DNA from 3 places in the Bradyrhizobium guangdongense genome. Region 2 is predicted to be linked to each of the others. Evidence: predicted binding sites of a transcription regulator. Region 2 holds the regulator's gene; each other region holds the start of a gene.
What was found. The regulator HrcA, encoded in region 2, represses chaperone genes, less so after heat shock. The targets are predictions, from matches to a motif close to GTTAGCACTCNCNNNNNGNGAGTGCTAAC.
Positions count from the first base shown of each region.

Region 1 (5,490 bases), 3.1 Mb from region 2:
AACTCTCGTCAAAATCGCATCCTGCACTGAACGCGTGCCCGCCTCGGCGCGACCAAGTCATCGTATCGGGATTGTGTGAACCGTCGCTTGCGCTAATCTCCGCATACAACCTTGTTGGGCAGGGCAGGCGCATGACAGTTGTTCAGGACACCATCAGGCCGAAGGCCCGATCGCGGGACTGGAAGGCGATCGTCGTCCTGATCCTGCTCGTCCCGGTGCTGTGGTCGCCGGTGATCCTGTTTCGCTTCGTGCTGTTTCAGCCGTTCAACATTCCGTCCAACTCGATGGCCCCGACGCTGATGGTCGGCGACTACGTTTTCGCCGCCAAATATGCCTACGGCTACGGCCGCTACTCGTTTCCGTTCGCGCCGTCGTTTATCTCGGGGCGCTTCCGCGCCGCCGACCCCAATTATGGCGACGTCGTCGTATTCCGGGCGCCGAAGGACAGTTCGACCGATTATGTGAAGCGCGTCGTCGGGCTGCCCGGCGATCGCATCCAGATGCGGCAGGGGCAGCTCTTTCTCAACGAGATCCCGGTAACGCGCATCGCCCTGAAGGAGGTTCCCGCCGGCTCGACTTGCGGCAGCGAGTTCGGTGGAAGGGTCAGGCGCTGGCGCGAGACGATGCCGAACGGGGCGAGCTACGTCACCTACGACTGCACCGACAACGGCTTTCTCGACAACACCAGCGTCTACACCGTGCCGCCGGGCCACTTCTTCGCGCTCGGCGACAACAGAGACAACTCGACCGACAGCCGTATGGCAACGATGGGCTTCATTCCCATGGACAACCTCGTCGGCAAGGTGACGCGGATCTTCTGGTCGCTGGATTCCGGAGGCGGACTGCGTCCGGGCCGGATGGGGAAGGTGGGGTGAGCGGCCGGTCTCTCCCGTCTCGTCATTCCGGGGCGCGCGAAGCGCGAGCCCGGAATCCATAGGTCTGCAAACTCAGCTCGCAATCTGCGGATACAGGTCGGCCCACTGAGCTCTTCAATGAGTCTGATCTTCCATTCCCTCCGCCACTTCTTCAATTCCTTCTCGCGTTCGATTGCAGTTACGGGATGGTCGTAGATCTCAAACCAGACCAGCTTGTTAACGGAGTATCGCTTGCTGAATCCAGCGACGACCTTGCTCTTATGCTCGTACGTGCGCCTGACAATATTGTTCTTCACGCCGAGATAGAGCGTGCCGTATTTCTTGCTGGCGAGCAGGTAGACGTAATAGGCCATGAGCAAGCCGTGGAATGGATTCCGGGCTCGGCGCTTTGCGCCGCCCCGGAATGACGGAACACACGATCGTGCCACCTTTGCGTGTATCCATGAACAAACAAAAAACCCCGGCATCGCTGCCGGGGTTTCGTATTTGTTGAGCGTGATCCCGGATCTGCGGTGCACCGCTTTGCGCTGCACCGCGTCCGGGACGACTTCGTCGCCTTAGAAGTCCATGCCGCCCATGCCGCCGCCCGGGGGCATCGCGGGACCGGCGCCGCCCTTCTTGGGCAGCTCGGCGACCATGGCTTCCGTGGTGATCAGGAGCGCGGCAACCGAAGCTGCGTTCTGGATCGCGGTACGGACCACCTTGGTCGGGTCGATGATGCCCTTCTTGACGAGGTCGGCATATTCGCCGGTCTGGGAGTCGAAGCCGTAATTGTAGGTCTTGTTCTCCAGGATCTTGCCGACGATCACCGAGCCGTCTTCACCGGCGTTGATCGCGATCTGGCGAGCGGGAGCCGACAGCGCCTTGCGCACGATCTCGACGCCGGTCTTCTGGTCGTCGTTCTTGGTGCGCAGGCCCTTGAGCTGCTCGGAGGCACGAAGCAGGGCGACGCCGCCGCCCGGGACGATGCCTTCCTCGACAGCCGCGCGGGTCGCATGCATCGCGTCATCAACGCGATCCTTGCGCTCCTTCACCTCGACCTCGGTCGCGCCGCCGACGCGGATCACCGCGACGCCGCCTGCGAGCTTGGCGAGACGCTCCTGGAGCTTCTCACGGTCGTAGTCCGAGGTGGTTTCCTCGATCTGCGCCTTGATCTGGGCCACGCGCGCCTCGATGTCGGCCTTCTTGCCGGCGCCGTTGACGATCGTGGTGTTCTCCTTGTCGATCATCACCTTCTTGGCGCGACCGAGCATGTTGAGCGTGACGTTCTCGAGCTTGATGCCGAGGTCTTCCGAGATCGCCTGGCCGCCGGTCAGGATCGCGATGTCCTGCAGCATGGCCTTGCGGCGATCGCCGAAGCCCGGAGCCTTGACGGCGGCGACCTTCAGGCCGCCGCGCAGACGGTTCACGACCAGGGTCGCGAGCGCTTCGCCTTCGACGTCTTCAGCAACGATCACGAGGGGCTTGCCGGTCTGCACCACGGCTTCGAGCAGCGGCAGCAGCTCGTTCAGCGAGGAGAGCTTCTTCTCGTTGATGAGGATGTAGGCGTCGTCCATCTCAACGCGCATCTTGTCGGCGTTGGTGACGAAGTAGGGCGAGATGTAGCCGCGGTCGAACTGCATGCCTTCGACGACGTCGAGCTCGGTCTCGAGCGACTTGGCTTCCTCGACGGTGATGACGCCCTCGTTGCCGACCTTCTTCATGGCGTCGGAGAGGAACTTGCCGATCTCCTGGTCGCCGTTCGCCGAGATGGTGCCGACCTGGGCGATCTCGTCGTTCGAGGTGACCTTCTTGGAGTTCTTCTGCAGATCCGCGACCACGGCCTCGACCGCAAGGTCGATACCGCGCTTGAGGTCCATCGGGTTCATGCCGGCGGCAACCGACTTGGCGCCTTCCTTCACGATCGCCTGGGCGAGCACGGTGGCGGTGGTGGTGCCGTCGCCGGCCGCGTCAGCGGACTTGGAGGCGACTTCGCGCACCATCTGGGCGCCCATGTTCTCGAACTTGTCGTCGAGCTCGATCTCCTTGGCGACGGTGACGCCGTCCTTGGTGATGCGGGGAGCGCCGAACGACTTGTCGAGCACGACGTTGCGGCCCTTCGGACCGAGCGTGACCTTCACCGCATTGGCGAGAACGTCGACGCCGCGCAGCATCTTGTCGCGCGCTTCAACCGAGAATTTGACTTCTTTGGCTGCCATCTGAGATTTTCCTTGGATGTTTGACTGGAGGGAGGAGAGGGGCTCTTAAGCCGCCTTCTTCTTGGACTCGCTGACTTCGAGAACGCCCATCACGTCGCTCTCCTTCATGATCAGCAGATCCTGGCCGTCGATCTTGACCTCGGTGCCGGACCACTTGCCGAACAGCACGCGGTCACCAACCTTCAGGTCGATCGGGACCAGCTTGCCGGCCTCGTCGCGGCCACCCGGGCCGACGGCGACGACTTCGCCCTGGGAGGGCTTTTCCTTGGCAGTGTCGGGAATGATGATGCCGCCAGCGGTCTTCTCTTCTGCGTCGATGCGCTTGACCACGACGCGGTCGTGAAGCGGACGGAATTTCATGCAGTCCTCCTAAGCATTTGCACGGATTGAGGATTTCAACATTGTTAGCAATCTACGCTTGCGAGTGCCAGCGCAGGCGAAGGTGAAATAGGACAGGATTTTTGCGGGAGCAAGGGTTTGTAGCAAAAAAATCAGCACTCGGAAGTGCTGTCTGCCAAATTCGCTCTGGGATCGTTAACCGGGCCGGGAGGCCTCCCCGGGGCCCCTTGGGGCCGTATTAGCACGGAGTGTTGTCTGCTGCTAAGGCATTGAATTTCAACAGCTTGTTAAACTTTTGGGCTTGAGATGAATTGTCAGTTTGCGTCACATTTCTTGTCTTATGTGAGCGCATCGTTTCCGGGTGGCTCCCGGGGCACGGACCAAGCCACCCCCCGTATGCGCTCCTGCAAAGGAGGTTTGGCATGGGACTGCGCGTTGGGGGCGTTTCCGAGGATTTCCGGAAACAGATGCTGGGTTACGGACTGACGACGGCCCAAATTCTCTACCGGATGCCGGATCACCCGTCGCTGCTCCAGACCTACGTCTGGCAGAACTACGACATGTTTCCGAAATTCCCGGCGCTGACCGATTTCCTCGCCTTCTGGCAGCAGAAGCTCGACGGTCCGCTGCATTCGGTGACGGTGGCGCACTCCAAGCTGATCAAGCCCGCCGAACTCCGCGCCGTGGACGGCGTGTTCCGGCTGCATTGACGGCACCGCTCGCGTAGGGTGGATTTGCACTGGTAAGGTGGGCAAAGGCGCGCAAGCGCCGTGCCCACGATCTCTCTCCACGATTGCATCCGGCAACGGTGGGCACGCTTCGCTTTGCCTACCCTACGATATCTGTTTCCGTGCTAGCCTCTTCCCATAACAACAACGGGAGGCGGCCCATGGCCAAGACAACAAGCAAGAAAACCAAGTCGCGCAGCGCAGCCCAGACGGCCGTGAAGAAGCGGAGCGGCGCCAAGCCCGCCGCGCGATCCTCGGCCCGCAAGGCGGTGAAGGCGAAGGCGCGCACCACGCCGGCAAAGTCATCAGCGAAGACACCCGCGCGCCCCAGGCAGCGCATCGCCATCAGCCATCACCGCGAGGAAGACTTCAAGGCCGACGGCCTGCGCGCCTACGCAAAGTACCGCGATCTCGGCATTGCCGATGCGACCCACGGCCTCGCGCAAGCGCACGTAATCCGCCTGCAGGGGCCCTGCAATCCGGCCGAGGTCTCGAAGCTGCACTATCACGACGTCGAATTCCAGATGGTCTACGTGCTGAAGGGCTGGGTGAAGACCTACATGGACGGGCAAGGCGAGACGATGATGAGAGAAGGCAGCGCCTGGACCCAGCCGCCGAAGATCAAGCACATGATCCTGGATTATTCTGACGACGTGGAATTGCTGGAGGTGATCCTGCCGGCGGAGTTCAAGACGGTGGAGTTGAAGGCGTAGGTCTCGCAATGACGGGTGGAGAGACCTACGTCAGCACCCCCACCACCGCTCCCATCAAGCACGTCGTCAGCGTCCCCGATACGATCGACTTCAGCCCCAGCGCGTTGATCTCCTCGCGCCGCTCCGGCGCCATCACGCCGAGGCCGCCGATCATGATGCCCAGACTGGCGAAATTGGCAAAGCCGCACATCGCATAAAGCATGATCAGCCGCGAGCGCGCATCGAGCGTATCGGGTGGTAGCTTCGAGAAATCGACATAGGCGACGAGCTCGTTGAGCACGGTTTTCGTGCCCATCAGGCTCCCGGCGGTCACCGCCTGGTCCCAAGGCAGTCCCATCAGCCAGCACACCGGCGCCATCACGAGGCCCAGCAGCCGCTGCAGCGAGATCGCCGCGCCGCCGATGTTCGGCATCAGGCCGAGGATGGCGTTGACGAGATAGACCAGCGCCACCAGCACCAGGAGCATCGCGACGATGTTGAGCAGCAGCTCAAGCCCCGCGCTCGTGCCTTTCACGATCGCATCCATGGTGCCGGCGACGTGCATCTCCGGATCTTCCAGCGCGCCGCCGGTGCGCTTGTCCGAGGTTTCGGGCACCATGATCAGGCTGACGAGGATCGCGGCCGGTGCGCCCAGCAC
Region 1 is NZ_CP030051.1:3,254,568-3,260,057, forward strand. It holds gene lepB (signal peptidase I) at 132-875, shown strand; partial or broken gene X265_RS42080 (GIY-YIG nuclease family protein) at 1,064-1,342, opposite strand; gene groL (chaperonin GroEL) at 1,433-3,073, opposite strand; gene X265_RS15460 (co-chaperone GroES) at 3,119-3,433, opposite strand; gene X265_RS15465 (usg protein) at 3,835-4,122, shown strand; gene X265_RS15470 (cupin domain-containing protein) at 4,302-4,853, shown strand; gene X265_RS15475 (NupC/NupG family nucleoside CNT transporter) at 4,879-5,490, opposite strand, start outside.
Region 1: the regulator HrcA is predicted to act here: its motif matches at 3,477-3,505, upstream of X265_RS15460 (co-chaperone GroES).

Region 2 (5,490 bases):
GAGATTGCGATGGTTGAGGCTCATATAGGAGGGGGGGAGGGGCCCGCAAGGACCGAACGCAAGTTTGGACCGTGAAAACATTAGGATTTGGCAGATCATATCCGGGCTCGACCGAGCTTGCGGATGAGGAATTATTAACAGGTCGGTGGTCTGCCGGCGCTTCCGCCGGGGAGATGCCCCGCCCTGTTACCGGCACGCCAAACCCGCTAAAAGGCGGACCGGCCGAACGGCTGGAGGCTCGCCCTCGGGGCTGCTTTGCGCGAAAAAGCGGCCCGCCTGCCGACCATCGAACGGCCTCAATGTGAACCAATCAGAGTGCCCATGAAGCTGACCCGCCCCCTCGCCGCGCTCGCCCTCCTCGTCGCCTCCGCATGTCAGGCGCTCGCTGCCGACGCCGTCTATCCGCCTGGGCTGCGCCTCGGCATGGTGCCGCTGGTCGGGCTGAACACGGCAAAGACCTTTCCGGGCTTCGAGAGCGAGGACGGCAGCGTCAAGGTGCTGGTCACCGAGCTGCCGCCTGCGGCCTATGGCGAAGTCGTGGCCGCCTTCAACGCCAATCCGGCCGGCAGCAACGGTGTCAAGCCGGACAAGATCGAGACGCCGGCGGGCCTTGCCTATTTCACCACCGAGAGCGGCAAGTCCGGCGAGACCCCGGTGAAGCGCTATTCGATGATCGTGCCCGGCGCCGGCTTCTCCGGCTACGTCGCGGTGCAGGTCCCCGAAAAGGCGTCGAAGATCTACACCGACGAGGCGGTGAAGCAGATGTTTGCGACCGCCGTGACCCGCAGGGAGGTATCGGCGGAAGAACAGCTCGGACTGATGCCGTTCAAGATCACCGAGCTTGCCGGCTTCAAGGACATCCGTACGCTGGCGCCGGGAGCCAGCATCATCCTGGCCGACGGCAGTGAGAGCGCAGGCTATGAATCCAAGCCGTTCATGATCCTCGGCGTGATCGGCGCGACGCCGCAGGCCGCCGACGACCGCGCCCGTTTCGCCCAGGAGGCCGCGCTTCAGATTCCCGGTCTGCGCGAATCCCGCGTCACCATGTCCGAGCCGATCCGCATCAACGGCCAGCAGGGCTTTGAGACCCGGATCGATGGCGTCAGCGGCAAGGACAAGACGCCCGTCACGGTGGTGCAGTGGATTCGCTTCTCGAGTGGCGGCGCGTCGCTGCGCATCATCGCCAGCGCGCCGCGCGATCAGTGGTCTGACGCCTTCACCCGCTTCCGCGCCGTGCGCGACGGCATCCAGCCGAAGGGATAGGGCGACGGTGACGGGCCTGACAGCCCAACCGCTCACCAGCGCCGGCTGCATTTTCAGGCTTTCGTTCGTACACGAACGGAACTAGGCTTCCCGCATTGGATCAGCTTCAGATCATCCTTCAGGGGAGGCGGACGATGCTTAATCGACGACAGATCTTGGCCGCGCTGGGGACGACCGCGCTTGCGAGCTTCGCCCCCTCAACTCTTTTCGCAGCAGCCGCGATCAAGCCGGACGATAATTCCGCGCTGCTCGTGATCGACGTCCAAAACTGCTTCCTGCCCGGGGGCAGTCTCGCGGTGAAGGAAGGCGAGCAGGTCGTGCCCGTGATCAACAAGATCGCGAAGGGCTTTGCGAACGTGGTGATGACGCAGGACTGGCACACGCCCGGCCACGTCTCGTTCGCCTCTGTGCATTCCGGCAAGAAGCCGTTCGAGACCATCGACCTGCCCTACGGCAAGCAGGTGCTGTGGCCCGACCATTGCGTGCAGGGCACCGAGGGCGCCTCGCTGTCGAAGGACCTCTCGATTCCGCAGGCCGAGCTCATCATCCGCAAGGGCTTTCACAAGGACGTCGACAGCTATTCGGCCTTCCTCGAAGCCGACGGCAAGACAACCACTGGCCTTGCCGCATATCTGAAGTCACGCAAGATCAAGCGCGTCTTCGTCGCGGGTCTCGCCACCGACTTCTGCGTCGCCTGGACCGCGCTCGATGCACGCAAGGCGGGCTTCGAGGTCTATGTCGTGGAAGACGCCTGCCGCGGCATCGACAATCAGGGCTCGCTGGCCAAAGCCTGGGCCGATATGGCCAAGGCCGGCGTGAAGCGCATTCAGTCCGCCGACATCGCGGTCAGCGCGTAAAGCTCTCACGCAGTCATTCCGGGGCGCGTATCAGCGCGAGCCCGGAATGAGGAGAGAGTAGGAAGCGCGCTGACGCCGCTCAGTTCGCGTCGTTGCTGTTGGCCGCGGGCGCGGGCTTTGCGCCGCCCTTGGCGACGCCGACCAGCGCCGGGCGCAGCACGCGCTCGCCGATGGTGTAGCCGGCCTGCATGACCTGCACGACGGTGCCCGCTGGCACCGAGGCGTCAGGGACTTCGTACATCGCCTGCTGGAAGTTCGGATCGAATTTCTGGCCCTGCGGGTCGAACTTCTTCACGCCGTGCTTTTCCAGTGCGTTGAGCAGCGAGCGCTCGGTGAGCTCGACGCCCTCGATCAACCCCTTCAGGCCGGCATCGGCATTGGCGCGCGCTTCCGCCGGAACGGCATCGAGAGCGCGCTGCAGATTGTCGGCGATGTCGAGCACGTCGCGAGCAAAGCCCGTGATGCCGTAGAGGCGGGCGTCAGCCACTTCCTTGGTGGTGCGCTTGCGGAGGTTCTCCATCTCGGCCAGCGTCCGCAGCATGCGATCGCGCGCTTCACTGGCTTCCTTCTGCAACAGCTCGACCGAGCCCGGCTCGGGATCGTCGGGCATGATGTAGGGTTTCGACACTACGGGCTCGCCGGTCGGCGCGGTCGTGTCTTCGGGTTGCCGGTCTTGCTCGCTCATCGGCGGTAATCTCGAACTCGTTTCAAGGGATTTGCTGGCCCGGATATCGTGCTTCGGGCGCCGAAAATCAAGCGCCCGTGATCGCAGGCAAATACCGGTCAGCCCCCCAACAGGCGGCTGACGATGCGGGCGGCATAGTCCACGGTCGGGATCACACGGGCATAATTCAGCCGCGTCGGCCCGATCACGCCCAAAACGCCGACGATATGGCCGGCGGCATCCCGATAGGGCGAGATGATGGTGGAGGAGCCCGACAGCGAAAACAGCTTGTTCTCGCTGCCGATGAAGATGCGCACGCCCTCGGCGGTTTCGGCCCGTCCCAGCAGGTCGATCACGCCGCGCTTGGTCTCGAGATCGTCGAACAGCAGCCTGACACGTTCGAGATCCTCCAGCGCATGCAGGTCTTCCAGCAGGTTGGCGTGGCCGCGGACGATGAGCTGGCGGTCCTCGTTCTCGCCGCCAGACCAGCTGGCGATGCCCGCGGAAATCACCTTTTGCGCGAGCTGATCGAGCTCGGCGCGGGCCTCTGCGAGCGCGGTTTCCAACTCGAGGCGCGCCTCGGCCAAGGTGCGGCCGCGGATCCGCGCGTTGAGGAAATTGCCGGCTTCGGTGATGGCCGAGGAGGGAACTCCGGGCGGCAACGTGAGCACGCGGTTTTCGACCTGACCGTCCTCACCGACCAGAATCACCAGGGCCTTTTCGGGTTCCAGTCGGACGAATTCGATGTGCTTCAGCCGCGCATTGGATTTCGGCGTCAGCACCACGGCGGCCGCACGGGTGAGGCCGGAAAGCCGGGTCAGGGCCTGATCCAGCGCGGCTTCAACCGAGTGGGCTTCGCCGACGGACGTGAGCTGGCTCTGAATCGACTGGCGTTCGGCCTCGTTGAGATCGCCGACCTGCATCAGCGCATCGACGAAGAAGCGCAGGCCGAGTTCCGTCGGCAGCCGGCCGGCCGAGGTATGCGGGGCGTAGATCAGGCCGAGCTGTTCCAGATCGGCCATGACATTGCGGACCGAGGCCGGCGACAGCGGCATGGCGATCAGCCGCGAAATGTTGCGCGAGCCGACCGGCTCGCCGGTCGCAAGGTAACTTTCGACAATTTGACGAAAGATGTCGCGGGAACGCTCGTTGAGCTGGGCGAGGCCTGCGCGCGGCGCGATCAGATGGATCGGATCGTGATGGGCCACAGACGGTAACTCCTCTCAGATCCTCATAATTTGTCCATCCGGGGCGGTTCTGACAAGCGTTGCGTTTGCGGGGTGGATATCCGGGGGTGAAAAAGCCTTGCTGCCCACCCTCACCCCACCTACAAGCACCGCCAACAGCCCTATCCCTTGCGAGTTTTGGAGGATTTTCCCATGCGGCCAAGCCGCCGTGCGCCCGACGAATTGCGCCCCGTGACGCTGGAGCGCGGCGTGGTCAAATATGCGGAAGGCTCCTGCCTCGTGAAATTCGGTGACACCCACGTGCTGGTCACCGCCACGCTCGAAGAACGCCTGCCGCCTTGGCTGAAGGGCCAGGGCCGCGGCTGGGTCACCGCCGAATACGGCATGCTGCCGCGCGCGACCTCGGAACGCACCCGCCGCGAAGCGGCCGCGGGCAAGCAAAGCGGCCGCACCGTCGAGATCCAGCGCCTGATCGGCCGCTCGCTGCGCACCATCGTCGATCTCGAAGCGCTCGGCGAGCGCCAGATCACGGTCGATTGCGACGTGCTGCAGGCCGACGGCGGCACCCGCACCGCCTCGATCACCGGCGCCTGGGTCGCGCTCGCCGATTGCATCGCCTGGATGAAGGCGCGCAACATGATCAAGACCAATGTGATGCGCGACAACGTCGCCGCGATCTCCTGCGGCATCTACAACGGCACCCCGGTGCTGGATCTCGACTATGCCGAGGATTCGGAAGCCGAGACCGACGCCAATTTCGTCATGACCGGCGATGGCCGCATCGTCGAGGTGCAGGGCACCGCGGAACGCGAGCCGTTCACGCAGGACGAGTTCCTGGCGTTGATGGCGCTGGCACGCAAGGGCGTGTCGCGGCTGGTGGATTTGCAGAAACTCGCTGTCGCGTAGTCAATAGGCCCATGCACCGTCGAATCACCGGAAAGCTCGTCATCGCCACCCACAATCCCGGCAAGCTCGCCGAGATGCGGGAGCTGCTGGCGCCTCACGGCGTCGAGGCGGTGTCGGCCGGCGAGCTCGGCTTGGGCGAACCTGAAGAGACCGGCAACGATTTCCGCAGCAATGCCGCGATCAAGGCGATCGCCGCAGCACAGGCGACCCGCCTTCCGTCCTTCGCCGACGATTCCGGCATCGTGGTCGACGCGCTCGACGGCGCGCCCGGCATCTACAGCGCCCGCTGGGCCGGACCGTCGAAGGATTTCGCCGCGGCGATGGCGCAGATCGAACGCCTTTTGCAGGAGCGCGGCGCCACCACGCCTGACAAGCGCAAGGCCCATTTCGTCTCGGCACTCTGCGTCGCCTGGCCCGACGATCACCTCGAAGAGGTCGAGGCGCATGTCCACGGCACGCTGGTCTGGCCGCCTCGCGGCACCGCCGGTTTCGGCTACGACCCGATGTTCCTGCCCGACGGCCACGCGCGCACCTTCGGCGAGATGACTAGCATCGAGAAGCATGGCCTGCCGCCGCTTGGCCTTGGCCTGTCGCACCGCGCCCGCGCCTTCGT
Region 2 is NZ_CP030051.1:176,934-182,423, forward strand. It holds gene X265_RS00820 (hypothetical protein) at 322-1,263, shown strand; gene pncA (bifunctional nicotinamidase/pyrazinamidase) at 1,398-2,120, shown strand; gene grpE (nucleotide exchange factor GrpE) at 2,200-2,805, opposite strand; gene hrcA (heat-inducible transcriptional repressor HrcA) at 2,904-3,992, opposite strand; gene rph (ribonuclease PH) at 4,164-4,877, shown strand; gene rdgB (RdgB/HAM1 family non-canonical purine NTP pyrophosphatase) at 4,889-5,490, shown strand, end outside.

Region 3 (5,490 bases), 600 kb from region 2:
GGTTTCGTCAATCTGCGCCTTAATTTGATTGACGCGCGCCTCGATGTCAGCCTTCTTGCCGGCGCCACTGACGATCGTGGTGTTCTCCTTGTCGATCATCACCTTCTTGGCCCGACCGAGCATCGCAAGCGTCACATTCTCCATCTTGATGCCGAGATCTTCCGAGATGGCCTGGCCGCCGGTCAGGATCGCAATGTCCTGCAGCATGGCCTTGCGGCGATCGCCGAAGCCCGGAGCCTTGACCGCCGCGACCTTCAGGCCGCCACGGAGACGGTTGACGACGAGAGTAGCGAGCGCCTCGCCTTCCACATCCTCAGCGATGATCACCAATGGCTTGCCGCTCTGAACAACCGCTTCGAGCAGCGGGAGCAGCTCGTTGAGCTGAGACAGCTTCTTTTCGTTAATGAGGACGTAGGCATCATCTAATTCCACGCGCATCTTGTCGGCATTGGTGACGAAGTACGGCGAGATGTAGCCGCGGTCGAACTGCATGCCCTCGACCACCTCAAGCTCGGTCTCTAGCGACTTGGCTTCCTCAACGGTGATAACGCCCTCGTTGCCGACCTTCTTCATGGCATCGGCCAGGAACTTGCCGATCTCGGTGTCCCCATTCGAGGAGATGGTGCCGACTTGAGCGATTTCCTCGTTCGAGGTCACCTTCTTGGAGTTCTTGACGAGGTCGGCGACCACGGCCTCGACCGCGAGGTCGATGCCGCGCTTGAGGTCCATCGGGTTCATGCCCGCAGCCACCGACTTGGCGCCTTCGCGGACGATCGCAGCGGCCAGGACGGTGGCGGTGGTGGTGCCGTCGCCGGCCGCGTCAGCGGACTTGGAGGCGACTTCGCGTACCATCTGCGCGCCCATGTTCTCGAACTTGTCCTCGAGCTCGATCTCCTTGGCGACGGTGACGCCATCCTTGGTGATGCGGGGAGCGCCGAACGACTTGTCGAGCACGACGTTGCGGCCCTTGGGCCCAAGCGTCACCCTGACGGCGTTTGCGAGAATATCCACACCGCGAAGCATGCGATCGCGGGCGTCGACGCCGAATTTCACTTCTTTGGCGGACATTATGATCCCCTTGGGAACGGATGCTCATGCGCAGGCCCGAAGGACTTCTGGGCAATGAGATCATCTGGTAGGCTTGACCTCGTCCTGCGAGTGACCGACTGCGCCGGCTGCTCAGGACGGATCGGACAACGGCAGATTACGCCGCCTTCTTCTTGGACTCGCTGACCTCGAGCACGCCCATGATGTCGCTCTCCTTCATGATCAGAAGGTCTTGGCCGTCAATCCTCACTTCGGTGCCGGACCATTTGCCGAACAGCACGCGGTCTCCGACCTTTAGGTCGATCTCGGTCAGCCTGCCGGCTTCGTCGCGGCCGCCGGGGCCAACGGCGACGATTTCGCCTTGCGAGGGCTTCTCCTTTGCATTGTCGGGAATGATGATGCCGCCCTTGCTCGTTGCTTCGGCGTCGACGCGTTTGACCACCACTCGGTCGTGGAGCGGACGGAATTTCATGAGTGCCCTCTGTTCTATTTTCGGCCCCAGCAGTCTAATCTCGAGACTGCCAACCTTCTGCAACTATGTCCGCGCGAGCGACATACAAGACATTGCCGGAGCGATATTCGGCGGCGAGTGGTCTGCGTGAGAAATCGATAGCTATTTGCTGGGAAAGCGCGCACGGTGCCTTAGAGGCCAACGGCTTACTTTGTGCGTCCGCGCTGTGGCTCGCGGATGCGCAACGCGATGATGCGAGCGGGTCTCATCAGTGATTTTCTGGTCGATCTCGCGGTTGTTATCATGAAAGCCCGGGCTCGTGGCAAAGGCGCACTACGTGCCCGAGCTTTGCGCGAATCCTAGCGCTGACCGGTATGTACGATCGGAATCTGGTCGCCTCGGCACTTCTGAACCTCACGCCGCTCGCCGGCGAGAACTGAGCTGGCGCGAGCTGGTGGCCAACGAACAGGAGTCCATTTCGGGCTCTCAACAGAAAGAGTTTATATGCAGAATCTCTCACCGCGGCACGTCAAGTCGGAAGAATCCATTCGGCTCGGCGTGGTTTCCGGATGGTATTCGACCAAAGTCAGTGGAACGTTTGTGTCCGGTCCTCACGAGTCGGAGGCTGATTGCCTGCGCAGGATCGCCGAAATTAATCCTCCGCCCGCGAAGCGTAAATAATTCGATCTCTGGAGCTGCCAGTAAGAGCACACAGTTAACAAATAGCCGACACTGCAGAGCAACAGTTCATCGCGCAACAAGCCCGTCAGGAGGGTGATCGCAAGGGCTAACAAAGCAACGATCAGGAACGCATATGGAGTGCCGGCCATGTTCGCCGCACCAAGAACAGGCAGTGATGACGCGGCTGTCGTCTTTGTCAGGTGCCGCTGGTACACATTCGACGCACGACAACAACACTCCGCGAAGTGGCCGCGTCCTGATCGCTAAGGCCGCGATGCGGCAGATGTTCCGATCGTCAAAACTTTCGGACCTAACACGCTCGTCAGCTTCAAGGTCTGGACTGACGAGCTTGTGTAAGCACTGATTGAGTACCAAACGGGCTGAGATTGATCTCGCTAATTGGTTAGAAGGCTGCTACACGGTTCGCATCACCGCACGCTACTTGGCTGTTATCGGTGACTGAGAGCGTTGCGCTCCCGCCTCAACCCAAGAGAAGGCGGTCAGATGTTAAATTCCGACAAATTCGACATTCGAGAGTGGCTCGTACCACCTTTATTGGTACCGGCCTTCCTTGTACTGCTGATTGCGGTGACGGCCGTTTTATAGCGGTATCCGTTCAATCACCCTACGTCAGAACTGCAAACCGGGGCGTTGAGTCAGTTCAAGCCAAACGGGAGCCCGAAATGGCAAACACGGCAATCATCAGGGACGCTTATGGGGTTCCGGCAATCTTCGTTGGTTCGAAGACCGGCCGGGACGATGCGCCCTTTGTTTTCGTGAGGGTCGGAGGTGAGGAGCGCCGAATGCGTTGGTCCGAATGGGATGCTCTTCCGGCCTGGACGGGCGAGAGCCCCACCTGGGCGAGCAAAACCAAATAGCCATGGAGTGTCCAGCGTGAGGATGGTTCGAACCGGCACATGCACCGCGGCGTTCTTGCTTGCATCAGTACTGGGCATATTCACACCAGCGGCTTTTGCCGCAGAACCGAACTGCCGCGCGATCGAAAGCATCAGCGCACGCCTCTCCTGCTACGATGCGGCATTTCCTCCAAAAGCCAGGAAGCCCGCCGAAGCTGGCATCGACTCATCGTCAGGCTACAAGGATCCATTTCTTGCGGAGGAAGCCCGAACCGCCGCGAAGCTCAAGAATATTTGCCGCGGTTGCTGAGTTTCGCTTCCGAACATGCGCGTCAACTGAGAGAGCCTGAAGATGACGGACGATGATGCTAAAGTTCGCAGAGTTGGCCGCGAACGAAAGCGCGCTCTTCATCTGGCGGGCACGGTTTTGGATGGGAAGGCAGACCGCTCCGCGAGTTTTAAGGACCAGTCGGCTAGAAAGCAGGCCTGCTTGACGGGCCAGCGGAATTCACAGCGGTCCGCGTCGATCGTTCGAAGAAGACTCCAAACGATGCTGAGTGACCGAGGTTGGTCGACGCGCGCGGTTGCTCAGCACGCAGAGTCATGATGGTGCATGGAACATCAGGGCGTCAAATACACTGTGGTCCAGACGATCAATCCGCCCGGTTGGAAGTGGTCGTTTGAGCGGGAAGGTCGCTCACCCCGAACCGGAATTGCCTTCAATCGGGCGGAAGCTGTCAGCGCAGCGGAACGAGCAATCAGCCAAACGATCAGAGATCAGCAACGGCAATAGTGGCGACCGGTTTGCAGCTCTTGCTTCAATATCAATGGAGGAGGCGCCGTTCTCGGCATGTTGCCTTCCGGTGCCGGCCTCGCCATGGCGCAAGTGCGGGTCGCAAAAGCTCGCAAGCAGGCGGCGGAGAATTGCGAGAGAGTTGCTCCCGGCTTGTACCGTTACAGACCATCGATTAGCTCCAGCAATCGCAAATGTTCCCGCCTAGGATACGAACAAAGCGCTCGCTATTCGGCACATAGCGGCGCACTATCTCATTACCATCGAGCGGCCCATAGCATCTATCGCTGGTGTGGACGCAAGCTGCGCTCCCGCTCACCCCCGCAGCGGAGCGTTAGACATGCCGGCGAGACGGTCTCCAGTACAATCCCTGACATTCGAATACCGCCTCGCGCAAGAGGCGATCAATCTCCGCCTACAGGCCAACGGGATGCCTGCTGGCGTCCGCCGCACGGAGCTTCTGCGAAAAGCCCGGCAGATCGATGTTGCCGGGGAGATTAACAACTGGTTGTCCTCACCGGGACTACAGCCGCCCACCTGAATTTTAGTCTTGTTCTTGACGGACGTATTGAACTTCAGCATGCCAAGTGGAGACAAACCTTTATCGGGATTTTACTCTCACCCTCCCGGGGCTGGTAAGCCGCCGCCTGCGCTTGATTTAAGCGGGCGGCGTTTTTGCTTTGAGGTCGTAAGCCATTGGATGCGTCATCTAGCGGCCGATGGTGACATATGGCTTTTTAGGAACGCCGCTCGAAGATCGGATTTAAGCTTAATCACCTTTCCAAATCCCTGGGCACTATCGGTGACCGAGAGCTTGTTACTCCCGCTCGAAGTGGTGGGATGCACATGTGCAATAAGTGCGACCAGATAGACAACGAGATTGAACATCTTCGCGTGTTGATATCACCTGGGATGGACACCCTTAGCCTGGCGATGATCCGATGCGCCATCGAATTGCTGGAAGCCGACAAAGCTACCCTTAGGCATCAAGGCAGCCCGCATACATAAGTGTGCCTTCTTGCAGCCCTGCCTAAGGCCTGAAATCGATGCCTCGCAGCACGATGCCGGGCGGGGTGCCTTCGAACTCCGTAGCGCGATATTTGATTGCCGTGCTCGCTTCGATGCGGTCCCGAAGGCGGATGAACTGGGCTTCCCGCTGCTCGGGCCGGACTTGCGGGCCACACTCAAGATAGTCCATCGCAGAGGTCGTTATCGCGCAAGGAATCTCCTTGGCACCGTCGTGCATCGAGAACCGTACGATCATTCGGTCGTACTCGTGACCGATAAAGCGGCCGCTGGTCAATGTCATAGCCTGCTCCAGTACGCTTTAGCCGCCTCAGCACTCCCCGCCGAGCCGGAGGAAATCGTCGAACAGCGCCGATACCAGAGCGCGGTGGCGCGTGTCCTCGGCGGGGAGGCTCGCAACGTAAAGGTTGAGCAGATAGCGCGCCTTCACCGCCGCCTCAGGCCAGGAGGTGGCGGGCACCGTCATAAGGCGGTTTTCGAGATCGGACTCGCGTTCACGCAGTTCCCTGACATTGTTCTCGACCTCGGCCAGCGCGCGGCGCAGGTCGGTGGCCTTCTGCGCGGCCATGCCGCGGTGCTTGTCGAGCTCGACCGGGATGTCGGTCATCGGCGCTCCACATCGGCGCGTTGAGCGT
Region 3 is NZ_CP030051.1:780,585-786,074, forward strand. It holds gene groL (chaperonin GroEL) at 1-1,068, opposite strand, end outside; gene X265_RS03680 (co-chaperone GroES) at 1,205-1,519, opposite strand; gene X265_RS40295 (hypothetical protein) at 2,110-2,328, opposite strand; partial or broken gene X265_RS41180 (transglutaminase family protein) at 2,372-2,536, shown strand; gene X265_RS03705 (DUF1488 family protein) at 4,860-5,138, opposite strand; gene X265_RS03710 (hypothetical protein) at 5,166-5,462, opposite strand; gene X265_RS03715 (hypothetical protein) at 5,459-5,490, opposite strand, start outside.
Region 3: the regulator HrcA is predicted to act here: its motif matches at 1,545-1,573, upstream of X265_RS03680 (co-chaperone GroES).